Regions from separate parts of the Paenibacillus ihbetae genome, predicted to be linked through region 1. Evidence: riboswitches for the same ligand, from Rfam matches in the RefSeq annotation. Region 1 holds a riboswitch; each other region holds the start of a gene.
The links. Region 1 has a riboswitch for cyclic di-GMP ahead of BBD41_RS23770 (GTP cyclohydrolase II). Riboswitches for the same ligand answer to the same signal wherever they lie in the genome.
Positions count from the first base shown of each region.

Region 2: linked by a shared signal. The riboswitch ahead of BBD41_RS15065 (DUF8202 domain-containing protein) and the one ahead of BBD41_RS23770 (GTP cyclohydrolase II) in region 1 are both predicted to bind cyclic di-GMP.
Region 3: linked by a shared signal. The riboswitch ahead of BBD41_RS09460 (hypothetical protein) and the one ahead of BBD41_RS23770 (GTP cyclohydrolase II) in region 1 are both predicted to bind cyclic di-GMP.

Region 1 is NZ_CP016809.1:5,294,939-5,299,217, forward strand. It holds gene BBD41_RS23760 (VOC family protein) at 25-507, opposite strand; gene BBD41_RS23765 (SDR family NAD(P)-dependent oxidoreductase) at 812-1,561, shown strand; cyclic di-GMP riboswitch class I at 1,961-2,054, shown strand; gene BBD41_RS23770 (GTP cyclohydrolase II) at 2,237-2,986, shown strand; gene ribD (bifunctional diaminohydroxyphosphoribosylaminopyrimidine deaminase/5-amino-6-(5-phosphoribosylamino)uracil reductase RibD) at 3,004-4,164, shown strand.
Region 2 is NZ_CP016809.1:3,376,270-3,380,548, forward strand. It holds gene BBD41_RS15055 (VanZ family protein) at 1-910, shown strand, start outside; gene BBD41_RS15060 (DinB family protein) at 948-1,478, shown strand; cyclic di-GMP riboswitch class I at 1,927-2,026, shown strand; gene BBD41_RS15065 (DUF8202 domain-containing protein) at 2,222-4,279, shown strand, end outside.
Region 3 is NZ_CP016809.1:2,085,293-2,089,571, reverse strand. It holds gene BBD41_RS09465 (ATP-grasp domain-containing protein) at 1-622, opposite strand, end outside; gene BBD41_RS09460 (hypothetical protein) at 616-1,452, opposite strand; cyclic di-GMP riboswitch class I at 1,656-1,742, opposite strand; gene BBD41_RS09455 (VOC family protein) at 2,297-3,253, shown strand; gene BBD41_RS09450 (FAD-dependent oxidoreductase) at 3,338-4,267, shown strand.

The sequences.
Region 1 (4,279 bases):
CCGGCACCCTTTTTTATTTATCGCTCACCCTTCATAAGCTTCTTCTAAAGCTCGCAGGTCGATTTTTGTCTTGGTTTGCAGCAGTGCTTCCATCACCCGTTCCGCTTTCGAGCGGTCCGGATCGGTGATCATCGTGCTCAGATTTGCAGGGACAACCTGCCAGGACACGCCGAATTTGTCTTTTAACCAGCCGCATACCTGAGCCTTTTCATCCCCGCCTGCAGTAAGCCTGTCCCAATAATAGTCGATTTCTTCTTGGGTTTCGCAATGTACGATAAATGAAATCGCCTCTGTAAAATGGAACTGCGGTCCGCCGTTCAACGCGACGAAGGGCTGGCCTTCCAGCTGAAACTCCACCGTCATGACGGTGCCTTCGTCCACCGTATGATGTTCATTCTGCTCCGACCCGTAACGCGTGACTCTGGTGATGTTGGAGTTGTTAAAGATTGAAATATAATATTGTGCCGCTTCTTCTGCTTCGTCGTTAAACCACAGGTTGGGCGATATTTTCTGAAGGTAGCATTCATCGGATGCAGCTCCTTTCGAATGATACGGGAATGGTTTATTACTGAGCTCATCGTATCATAATCGCCATGCAACGGTTTCTTCTGAATTGCTGATTTCCAGTAGAGGTCAACATGATAGCATAATCGAAATGAGAGCCCCAGGCAGGAGATCGCAGATGAAACTGGAAATCCATAGGGTGTGGAATATTCAGCCACACAAGGAGGTCCAACCAGCCCGATGCAAAAATGTCTTGTGATGTAAGACATGTGAGGCGGTTGGATGTGATGAATTGGAGGCGCAAAAGATGAGTCAAAGACACTATATTATAACGGGTACGTCAAGAGGGATCGGAGAACAGCTCGCGACGATGCTTCTTCAGCAGGGACATGCCGTCTACGGAATTGCGAGAAGCCATTCGATGACGCTGGATCGATATGAGCGATACACTCATTATGTGTATGACTTGAGTGAACCCTCGGGACTTGAGCTGCTGATGGAAAATATCATAGGGAGCATGGAGCTTGAGGATACCGATACAGTTTACCTTATTAATAATGCCTCAATGCTGGAACCGCTTGGGAGAATCGATCGATGCGGAGCGGCGGAGATTGCGAAGAATGTGCAGATCACCCTCATTGCGCCGATGATCCTAACCTCTTGCTTTTTGAATCAAACCAATGGGTATAAGGCCCGGCGGAAAATCATGAATATTTCTTCGGGCTCGGGGGTATATCCCGCTCCTTCCATGAGCGCATACTGTACCGCCAAAGCCGGGCTCAATATGTTCACGCAGTGTGTAGGGCTAGAGCAAGCAAGCGGGGAGAATCCGGCTCAGATTATTGCCGTCAATCCCGGCATGGTGGATACGGAAATGCAAAGCATGGCCAGAGATCAGGATGAGAAGCAGTTTGAGCTGGCCGGTGCATTTTCCCAAGCCTATGAATCCGGGCAGCTGCTGTCCACAACCGAGATTGGAGCGCATCTTCTGCGCATTTTGGATGAGGAACATCCTCCCGGAAGCATCGTGAATTATAATGAGGTTTATTCCTCGTAAAGCTGATGATAAGCAAGAATAACGAGCGGAGGCGAATGCCATGATCATGCCAACCCATATTGTTGCCGTTGGCGGAATCGTTGAGAATCCGCACTCGGTTCCAAGCATACCTGGAGTTTACCGGCACGATCGCTTATATGGAATACATTACGAAGCCGTCATTTGAAATGAAGCTTAAGCGGACCAAGCTAGTGCTAGTTTAGAAAGTGAGCGGGAAGACGGTAATCTTTTAATCGTTCCTTCGGATCGAATTATATTTTGGTTGCAATTCATGAAGTTGTATTTTATATTCAATTTGTAGTCATATCGACAAAAAGCTATTACTTTCGATTGTTTCTGATTTGGTATTGCCTTCCCATAATCGACAACAATCGCGGATTAATTCTATGAAATGACATCGTACGATAATGGCAAACCCACTGAAAAGTGGCGACGCAAAGCTACAGGGGCTAAGGTGGATCGCTTGCATCCGCTATGCCAGCCAGTTACCGAATACGACGGAAGCCTCCGTCTATTCAGACAGGGGTTTTTTTGTGTCCATTTCTAGAAATTTACATTTCCGCGGCTGGATTTTTGAGGCTGAAAAAGTAATAGCTAGCGCAAAATTGCCAACGTTTTCAGGGAGGAAAACAAACCATCGATTGTAACCATCATAACAAAAAAGGAGTTGTATTCATGAATTCGGACCAGGTCAGGAAATTGCTAGAGAGTAAATTAACCATTCTTAAACAGCCGGAATGTCCCAACATCGGCCTTGTTGGTCCCGTTCGGCTCCCTGTGCAATTGGAGGATTATGAAGTCGTATTTAAATGGTACACTTGGTTAAATACAGGCAATTCATTTATGGATAAGAATGATATTCTAGACTCATTATCTCAGGCAGATCTCGCTTCATATCAGCAGTCTTCCGTGCTGGTATACGGTGATTTTGCTAATGAGGAGCACGCCTTGATACGGATGCACAGCATTTGCCATACGGGAGATATTTTTGGGAGCAAACGATGCGACTGCGGCTACCAACTGCGGACATCCATGCGCATGATCGTGGAAAACGGCAGCGGGGCTCTCTTTTATTTGGCGAATCACGAGGGTCGCGGAATAGGCCTTTTCTCCAAATCGTTAGCTTATCTTTTGCAAGAGGAAGGGTTCGATACAGTAGAGGCCAATCTTGGTCTTGGCTTCGAGGATGACCAGCGCTCCTATGAAGAAGCCATACGTGTACTTCAGAGCTTGCGGCAAAAACCAGTCACCCTGATTACGAACAATCCTAGAAAGCTGCAGTCTTTGCGGGAAAAAGGACTTGTAACCGATCAGCATGTATCGATTTGGGGAGATGTGTCCGAGCACAATAATCGGTATTTGGCAACGAAAATCGAAAAATCGGGTCATATCTATAACTCCTTGGTGGAGACTGCTTTATTATGACGGGGAGTGTAAATCGTATGAAATCAGACCAACATTTTATGAGGCTGGCATTGGAACTGGCAGGTACGGCCAATGGGAAAACGAACCCGAACCCGGTTGTTGGCGCACTAATTGTTAAAGATGGACAAGTAGTCGGTGCAGGTGTTCATCGAAATGCAGGGGAACCTCATGCGGAGGTGCATGCATTCAAAATGGCTGAAGGATACACCGAAGACGCAACACTCTATGTTACGCTGGAACCAAGCCCTCAATCCTCTCCTTGTATAGAATTCGTCCTCAACTCGGGAATCGCAAGAGTTGTCGTGGCGATGCAGGATCCGAATCCGATGGTGGCCGGAAGAGGCATTCAATTATTGAGAGAGCATGGGATAGAAGTTGATGTGGGTGTATTGGGGAAGGAAGCCGAATTACTCAATGAACGATTCGTGCACAATATGTCAAAACGACGGCCGTTTATTATTTCCCAGGTAGCCATGACGCTTGACGGGAAAATTGCCACGTCGACGGGACATTCTAAATGGGTTACATGTGATGAAACACAGCTTGTGGTACATAAACTAAGAAACAAAGTCGATGCCATATTAGTAGGAATTAATACGGTTTTGGCGGATGATCCCCTCCTTACGACCCGACTGCCAGAAGAAAGCGGGAAGAATCCCATCCGGGTCATTTTAGATTCGAATTTGAGACTGCCTGAGGATGCCAAAGTTACCGACTGTTCAGCAGCAAAGACATGGGTAGTCACGAAGGAGGATGCTGATCCGGAAAGAGTGCGCATGCTGCAGCAAAAAGGAATTGAAATTCTGTTCGTTCCTGTGAACCGTTACGGGCTGGACCTCCATGCATTATCGGATATGTTATATCAGCGAGGTGTTACCGACCTGCTGGTAGAAGGAGGCAGCGAAGTAAATGGATCCTTCCTTCGGGCCAACCTTATTGATAAATGGATGATTTATATCGCCCCCAAGGTGTTGGGAGGACGGAAATCCATCTCGCCGTACGCAGGCTCGGATTTAGAATTGATGGATGAAGCGCTGCGGGTAAAGATTCATTCCGTTCAACAAATCGGCGAAGATATTTGCATCACTGCTTATCCGAATGATGATAGTTCCGCCTCTGGGAGTACCTACGTAATAGATTATCTAAATGAAGAGCTTACTACCCTGAGCAGCTCTTGAATAGCTAGTAGTAAATATGCCAATATAGAAAATATTATATTATGAATGAGAGAAAACGGCAGCCGGATACTGCCGTTTTTCTCATCTGCGAAATTGAATCCATCATCGATGTCAA
Region 2 (4,279 bases), 1.9 Mb from region 1:
TACGGTTCTTATGCTCTATTTCTTATATATCGGGTTTAACAGAGCAAGTGATATTCATGACGGAGGGTATCGATATAATCTCATACCTGATGGAATTCCATTATATTTACCGATCGGCCATAACTTGAAAATTTGGTTTTTTAACTTTGCCAACTTTGCAGCCTTTCTGCCCTACGGAATTCTCGTTCCGCAGCTATTTCCATGCCGTTTTCTTCGGTTCATCAGTATATTTCTGGTTTCTATTGTGCTGCTTGAAACGGTTCAAATGGTAACGCATTTAGGAAGCTTTGATATTGATGATGTGCTCATCAATACATTGGGGGCAGCGATTGGATTTCTCGCACAACAATTAGTGCGGCCTCCAAAAGATTCCGTTAAGGGCCTGAGTAAAATCGTCTTCATAACGATCCTCCTTTCCATTGGGACTACCGTAACGATTCAAGGAGTGAATCATTTATTTGCACAGGCAACAAAAATCGAAGCAGGCAAGGAAATAGGGCTGCACGAGCTCCCGTTAAAGAGTGGTTCTGTAGCTTGGGAGACAGGCCTTACCGGTTTTGAAGCGGGCCGTAAAGAAGTGGAGCCTCAAATGAATGTGTTGAGCAGGAATAATTCAGGGAACTGCACATTCACTTATCAATTGGATGGGAAGTATCTGACATTCTCCAGCTACAGCGCCATTCCGGACGATATTTTCCATGGCGAGAGCACCGTCATCATTACCGTAGATGGGGTCGAAGCAAGCAGGAGCACTTATATCGCAGATGGAAAGGAACGAGAGGTTCCTGCTTATTCCGAAATGGACATTCAAGGAGCACAGGAGCTTACCATCTCGATAATGAATGAAGACCAAAATCCGAATATAAATGTATTAATGTGGGATGCAATCCTTACAGAAATAAAGAAATAATTGGCCGGGAAGCCACTATTGCAGGAGGAAGAGCCTGATGCTTAAAGATTTGCAAGGTGAGGCAAATATGTCCCCGATCGTTGGGATGTTATATTCTGCGGTGAAAGAGAACAGCCAGCGACTTCAGTTGATTACGAAGGGAATGTCGCAGGAAGAAGTCGATTACAAGGGCCCCGATGGCAGCTTTAACAGCACCGCTCAATTAATGAGACATATCCTGTATGTTGATTTGAATTGGGTGTATCGAATGAAAGGGGAGCCGCTTCCTTATTCGTTACAAGAACAATACGGCCCCATGATCGATGCGAACAACCGGCTGCCGATGATCATAGGCAAGTCGCTCAACACGCTGATATCGGAGTATGAAGAGGTGTTAAGCATCCTGAAAGACACCTGTTCCCAATTGCAGGATGCTGATTTAGATCGGGTGGTCACCTTTGGTCATGAGAATGAAAAGCAAGCAACCATCCGCTGGGGATTATGGCATATGGCTGACCATAACCGTTATCATCAGGCACATATTAATCTGCTAAGAAAATGGTATGCAGAGCATTCGCTTTCAAAATAAAGGGATATCACGTAAAGATTCGGCACCTGCGGATGTATTCTATTTGTAAGAAAGATTTGACGTTGGTTTGACTTAAGCCATCCTGTGCGGGATGGCTTTTAAGTGCTTCCTTTCGCATTTCAAAAGTGAGGGAGATCGCCCATTTGCATGGCTTGTCGTCCGAGCGTCGCTGATCATCGTGCAGCAGTCATCATTACACCGCGCGCTGGGAGAGGCACGCGGTAATTGTACTCCTCCGCTGTGCAGAAATTCTCATTGCATCGAGGCTTCTTCGGAGCTTAATAATAAGCAGTCATGTATAGATTTTAGTGCCAAAAGTCGCGATTTACCAAAATACGACAAATAGTGATAATATACTACAAAAATAAGGCCGTAGAACCTAATTTAATCCGCTGTAATAATATACCTTTAGTATAATAGTTAATGTTTCTCAATTACATACAAGGTCGTACGATCATGGCAAACCCATTGAAAAGTGGGGACGCAAAGCTATAGGGGCTAACGGATTTGCTGCAATACGCAAATTCTACTGCCAGCCAGCTACCGAATACGGCGGAGGCCTCCGTCCAGCGTTTGACCGCTTTGACGGAGGTTTTTTTTTGCAACGGGGGTGGTGCTTATCGATGGTATATATGTTTAGTTCTTTATACATTGCCGGGTTTACCCACCTGTTAGTCACTCTAACGGGTGAATCTTGATGAATGCTGCATGACATTTAATGAATGTAAATAGGAGGTAGAGAGATGTTTGCCAAAGGCAGTAAGTACTACTGGAAAAGGCAGTTAGCCATTTTGCTTTCAATCGTGGTCGTAGCTGGCGGCTTTCCACTTGCGTTGGCTCCTCAGACAGCAAATGCTGCTGCGAACGGTCCGGGCGGGGTTAGCCAGGATTTGGTCTCCTGGTTCGAGTTAACGAAAGGGATGGACAGCGGGTTTGAAGATAACGGAACCTATATCACCAAATTGCAGGATTTAGCCGATCCCAACAGGGTATGGGTCCCTTATCACACGGACAGGGTTCTAAAACTTGAGGATATCGGCAAGGCGATGATCAACTATCACCCGGTAACCGTATCTTTTACAGCAACTAAGAAAATGCAATTTAAAACAAACTCTGAATTAGCTATTCCCGCCACTGGTGCAAGAGAAGTATTCTCTGTACAAATCAATGGTACGACCGGCTTCCCGTGGGAATTTGGGGGGAACGAAACCAGCTCGTCGGCTTATCAACAAAATAATATTTCGACGCATTTTGGAACGTCCGCATTGAAGAGCTTTACACCTGCAGAGACGATTACCGTCCCTCACATTCTTAACGCCAGGGCGGGGAATGACTGGGCTCTTTCCATTAATGGTTATCTGGAAAAGGCGGAACCAACGAATAGCGTGGACTGGACAAGAAATATGGGTGGAACAGCCGGTTATCATTATATTGGCGCAGCCCACAATAGAACTTTTGATGGCGGACAAATTGCAGAAGTGCTTGTGTTTAACCGCAAATTGAATGAGGAAGAGCGGGAAAAGGTAAACAGTTATCTCGCGCTGAAATATGGCATTACATTGAAAACCGAAGCAGGTGATCCTGCCGACTATGTTGCAAGTAACGGCACATTAATGTGGGCAGCAGCTGACAACAGCGGTTTTGGGCATAGGATCACAGGGATCGGAAAAGATGTTGCCGGAGGGCTTGAGCAGACCCAATCCAAGTCCCAGGTTGAGGGAGCGAACGTCGCCATAGCTCTTGGTGATTTTGAAGCTTCCAACAAGGAAAATGCGCAGAAGAATCCGATCGCTACGGATACGACTTTTCTAACATTTAGTGACAATGGTAATCCAGCTGATTACGTGAATGTAATTGACGATACGGATTTGCCTCAAGCATTAAAGCATGCGAATGACACGACACAATCTCCGGCAACTATGATGTCGCGAGTGTATAAAGTCGAGAAAAGCGCCGATTGGACCGATGCGCCGATTACTTTGCAAGTCGACGGCGCAGATCAAGAGAAGTATCGAATCTACCTGTTAACGAGCAATAGTCCGACGTTTGAGCAGGCAGCAGTAACCGTGGTCCCAGCGGACAAAGTGACCGGCAAGGCAACTTTGAACAGCAGCCAGCTTGCTGACGGAAGCTACTTTACTTTTGTCACTCAGGTGGATAAAAGGGATCTGGAACAACGCGCGAATGAAATCCAAGCCGAAAACTTGCAAGAGGAAAACTACTCGGCAGCAAGCTGGGCAGCTTTCGATCAAGCTCTGAAAGAAGCTGAAGCCGCATTGCAAAATCCGGCTGCTACCCAGAAGGAAGTCGATGATGCGCTGAAAGCGCTCGATGATGCGCGTAATGGATTGACTGCAGATAAATCGGCATTGCAGAACAGAGTGGACGAGCTGGAGGCCGAAAATCTTGCTGAGGAGAACTACTCCAAGGACTCCTGGGATGCCTTTCAAGCTGCGTTGACGCACGCAGAGGAAGTTCTGCAAAATCCGGCTGCTACCCAAAAAGAAGTCGATGAGGCTCTGCAAGCTTTGAATGAGGCGCGCGATGGACTGCGGGCCGATAAAACCGAGCTTGAAGCGACGGTCAATGAAATTGATAATTTCATGACGAGTGGCGGCTATGATGAAAATAACTATACTTCGGAGAGTCTGACACCGTTTAAGGATGCTCTGCAGAATGCTCAAGATGTATTGAGCAAACCGGACGCTACGCAGCAGGAAATTGATGAAGCAAATCAAGCCTTAAGAGAAGCGTATGAAAATCTGGTTACGAAGGACGCGATTCTTGAGAAGCTGGAATTG
Region 3 (4,279 bases), 3.2 Mb from region 1:
GATGCTCGTAGATGCCGGTGATCACCGCCTCGCCATCCCCATTCCAGAAACCATCGCAGGCGAACTCGGTTCCCTCGACATAATCCTCGACCAGGAACAGCGTGTCGGACACGACATCAGTGCCGACACGAGCCGACGCGCGGGCGATCTCGTCCAGAGACTGCTCGACAGCCTCCGCCCAGGCGTCAGCCGAAGCGACCACCCGGACGCCGATCGAGTTGGTGCCGATACTTGGCTTCAGCACCACCGAACGGTCGGATGGTGGTCGGAACGTGCAGAGTTCGTCAGGACGCAACGCAACGCAACGGAATGCGGGAGTGAGATCGGACGTCAGCCGACGGAAGGCTGCCTTGTCCTTGCATAGGCCCGCAAGATGCTTGTGCGCGGGTGAGGCAAGGCGCATGATGGCAGCGTAGCTCGGCTCCCAGCCATAGAAGACGGGGGTGTCGTGCCGGGCGGCCTCATCTGGGCCCGCTGGTACCCGGTCTCCAAGGGCGGCCACGACGTCGTCGAAGGCCGGCTCGGCACAGATCCGGACCGGGACTTGCGTAAGCGCGTCGTGGAGGACGGGCGAAAGCGCGGGGCCGGAGAGCAGGCAGCGCACCGGCTCGTACGTCAGCACCACAGCCTCAGCGGCTTGCCCGGCTGGTATCCGATGAAGGCCTGGACGCTGATCCGGATGCCGCCGGAGAAGCTGCTGACCGCATGCGGCTTGCGCGTGTTGATCAACACCAGCTCACACTCCTGGGGATGGATGACAACCGGCTTCGGCAAGTCGGTGCGCGGGATGGTGCCGTCGGGGAGCCGCTCAATGTCGGCATACGACAAGGTCGGGACATTCCAGCTCTCGAGCGTGCCGCCGACCGGAGGCATCTTCAGGTAGATATTCGCGCTGAGCTGCTGGTCGAGCGGGCAGATCGACGCAGGCAGGCAGTCGACATGCGGCTTCTCTTCGAGAATATGCGAATCGTCGGGCGGCATGATGCGCACCATGCCGGCGAACATTTTCCGGCCCTCGAAGGCGGCGATCGTGGCGCCATCCATCCAGGCCTCATCCAGATCGAGTCGCAGCCGGTCGATCGGCGACAGATTCGGCGCACAGAGATCGCGTAGCCTGCGCAGTCCCGGCAGGGCCGCCTGATAGTAGTTCTCCCGTTCGGCGCTGCCCGCCGGGGTGCCGTAGGTCGAGTTGAACGGGATCCCGACGCGGTAGACCCCATAATATTTCTGCTCCGGCACGCCGTCGATGTAGACCTCGTGTGTATAGGCATCAAGCGACGCCTGGGCGAGAATGAAATCGATTATTTTCTGGGCTGTCTCCGAAGAGACATAATTCGGAATTCGAATCGCTGGCACTTTCTCTTCGATCAGATCGCGAATGCTCTCAGGCGAGAGAGAATGGTGAATGGGAACTTCTTCGTAATTGCTAACCATTGTGTTCGTATCAGACATCACATCATTACCTCCAATTCAATAAATGACAACGTTACTCATATAAGTATGTAATTCTCTTCTAAATCCACGCTTGTACTTCAATCCCCCCTTAAGCGTTATTTATATATCATGGCAACATATCCATATATTTACTTTAATGGACAACACAAATAACCTCCCATCAGGTATTCTAAAAGAATAGACGGAGGCTTCCCGTCGTATTCGGTAACTGGCTGGCATAGTGAACATTCACCTTAGCCCCTGTAGCTTTGCGTCCCCGTTTTTCAGCGGGTTTGCCATTATCGTACGATATATGGAATTGTTGTTTAATGTAAATTTATATGATATTTTGTCGTAATGAAATAGACCTATAGTTATGTTTATAATTAAATGCCTAGTCTTACAGTCCCGATTTTGTAATAAATCTATATTTTTTAGCTATATATGAATTGTATTTATATACTTACTTTCACAGCTGCGAAATACTAGATAACCCTTACGGTGACAAGGGAAATGGGAATGCTCATGCTAAGATATCATCTGAAAGAACACAACGAGAAGTCTGATGAAGAATGACGAGTCTATTGAATAAGATTCGTTTATTTTTGTTGGATGCTGACAAAAGCTTCGGTCAGCAGTCTTTACGTTTCGTACTATAATTTTTGCTGTTGTTTGTCCAACCGGACCCCCGTTGTGCGGGGTTCTTGCATTGCTATTTTGTTGGAAACACGTGGATCTAGAGGTTACGGGCGCATGGATAACGAATTATTCCAAGAACAAAATATACTAGCAGATATGGAGATACACCAAATCTTTTTGAATTACATTGCAGCAAGTACCTATTCCATGAGGAGGGTTGTCCATGAAGACCGAAATTAACAGAATCCATCATGTGGGGCATGTGGTCCATGATATGGAGACGGCGCTGGAGTTGTACCGCAAGCTGGGCTTCGTATGCCGACCGCCTGCCTATCCGACAATGGCTGAACAAGAAGGTGAGAGCCCTAAACCGTTTGGAGCAGCTAATGCCCATATCGACTTTGCCGACAATTTCATTGAGATCGTAACGATTGTGCAGGAGGGAGGGAGAATTCCTGACGATGCGCATTTTATCCCGCTTACGGCACCCCCAGCCGTGCTCCCGCGAATCATCGCCTCTATCAAGCGGACCGTTGCGACGATCACTCGTTGTCTGGACCGCTTTGAGGGAACGCATATCTTGGTCTTCTCCACTTCAGAAGCGGACACTTCTGCGGCTCGACTGGACGCGGGAAGCGTTGGACATGGTGGTGTCAATACGATACAGCGTCCCGTGGAGACCTCAACCGGTACTCAATTGGTTTCGGTACGCTTGTTGGAAATCGAGGACGAGCAAGTATCCGAAGGGCGGTTGGCATTCGCTGAAAATCTTCCATTGGACGCTGGGCTGAAACAGATCCATACGGAACATCCGAATGGGGCAATTGCGTTAGTCGAAGCGATACTGTGTGTGGAGGATAAAGCGTTCGATGCCTATGTGACACGGTATCAGCTTTATTTGGGAACTCCGCCGCAACAAGAGGGGAAGGCGCGTGTCTTTGATCTAGAGGGCGGACGCATTAAGCTCATTCCTGAATCCCATGTAACCGATTTGCTCCCGGGAGAAGCCTTCACGTCTTCACCGGGATTTGCCGGATATGCAGTCAAGGTGCGGGACCTTGCTTATACAAGGCGTCATCTTGAGTCCAATGGATTTCCGGTGGTTGAGACGGCGCGGGGAGATATTTTCATTCCGAGCGCCTCCCTTCTCGGGACGGCTCTCATTTTCACGCAAAGATAAGCATCCATATTTTTTTTTCGATCCCTGTCACACTCCGCATCCTTTGCCCGTCATACAGGTAAAAATCGAAGGGAATGATGAACGATGCAACAGTATGATGTGGTCGTTGTTGGCGGAGGGATTGCGGGGTTGGCCGCTGCAATTTATGCAGCGAAAGCAGGGAAGCAAACGCTCATCATTGAAAAACAGGATCGGTTAGGCGGCCGGGCCATGTCCATGAAGAAAAGAGGTGCTTACTTCAATCTGGGCGGGCATGCCTTGTATAAGGGGGATGCTTACGCGACTTTCATGGAGTTGGGACTTAACGTACAGGGAGCGGAGCCCTCGATTGACGGTTACGGGGTGTGGAAGGGGAAATTGAACGTTTTGCCCACGGATATGAAATCTTTATTCACGACCCCGCTCTTGTCTTGGAAGGGGAAGCTGGAGCTTGCTGCCTGGCTGGGGAAACTCGGGAAAATGGATACTCATCCCTATGATCGCATCAGTATTCGCGAATGGGTCGAATCGAATCTGCGGGATCCGATGGTGCGTAATATTTTTTATTCTTTGCTGCGGACGGCAAGTTATGTGGTAGGGCCGGATTTGCCGGCAGCAGGCCCTGCATTGAAGCAGCTGCAAAATGCTCTTCAAGGGGTGTTGTATCTGGATCGGGGCTGGGGCGAACTGGTCGAAGAATTAAGAAAAAAGGCATCCGATCTCGGCGTGCGTTTTGTAACGAACAGCCTGGTTACGTCCATCGATGTCCAGGATGGCAGCGTGCGTCACGTGCTGTGCAAGGATGGAGCGAAGATCGGCGCACACCATGTCGTTCTCGCCACACCGCCTTCTGTAGCCCACCAGCTGGTGCCTTGTTCAGAAAAAACCTCCCTTCATACCTGGAAAGAACAAGCGATCGAAATCACGGCAGCCTGCCTGGATGTTGCATTGAGACGCCTCCCGAAACCCAAACAACAATTTGTATACGGCATCGATCAGACGGTCTTTCTTAGTAATCAATCGCGCGCTGCCTAGCTAAGCGACGAC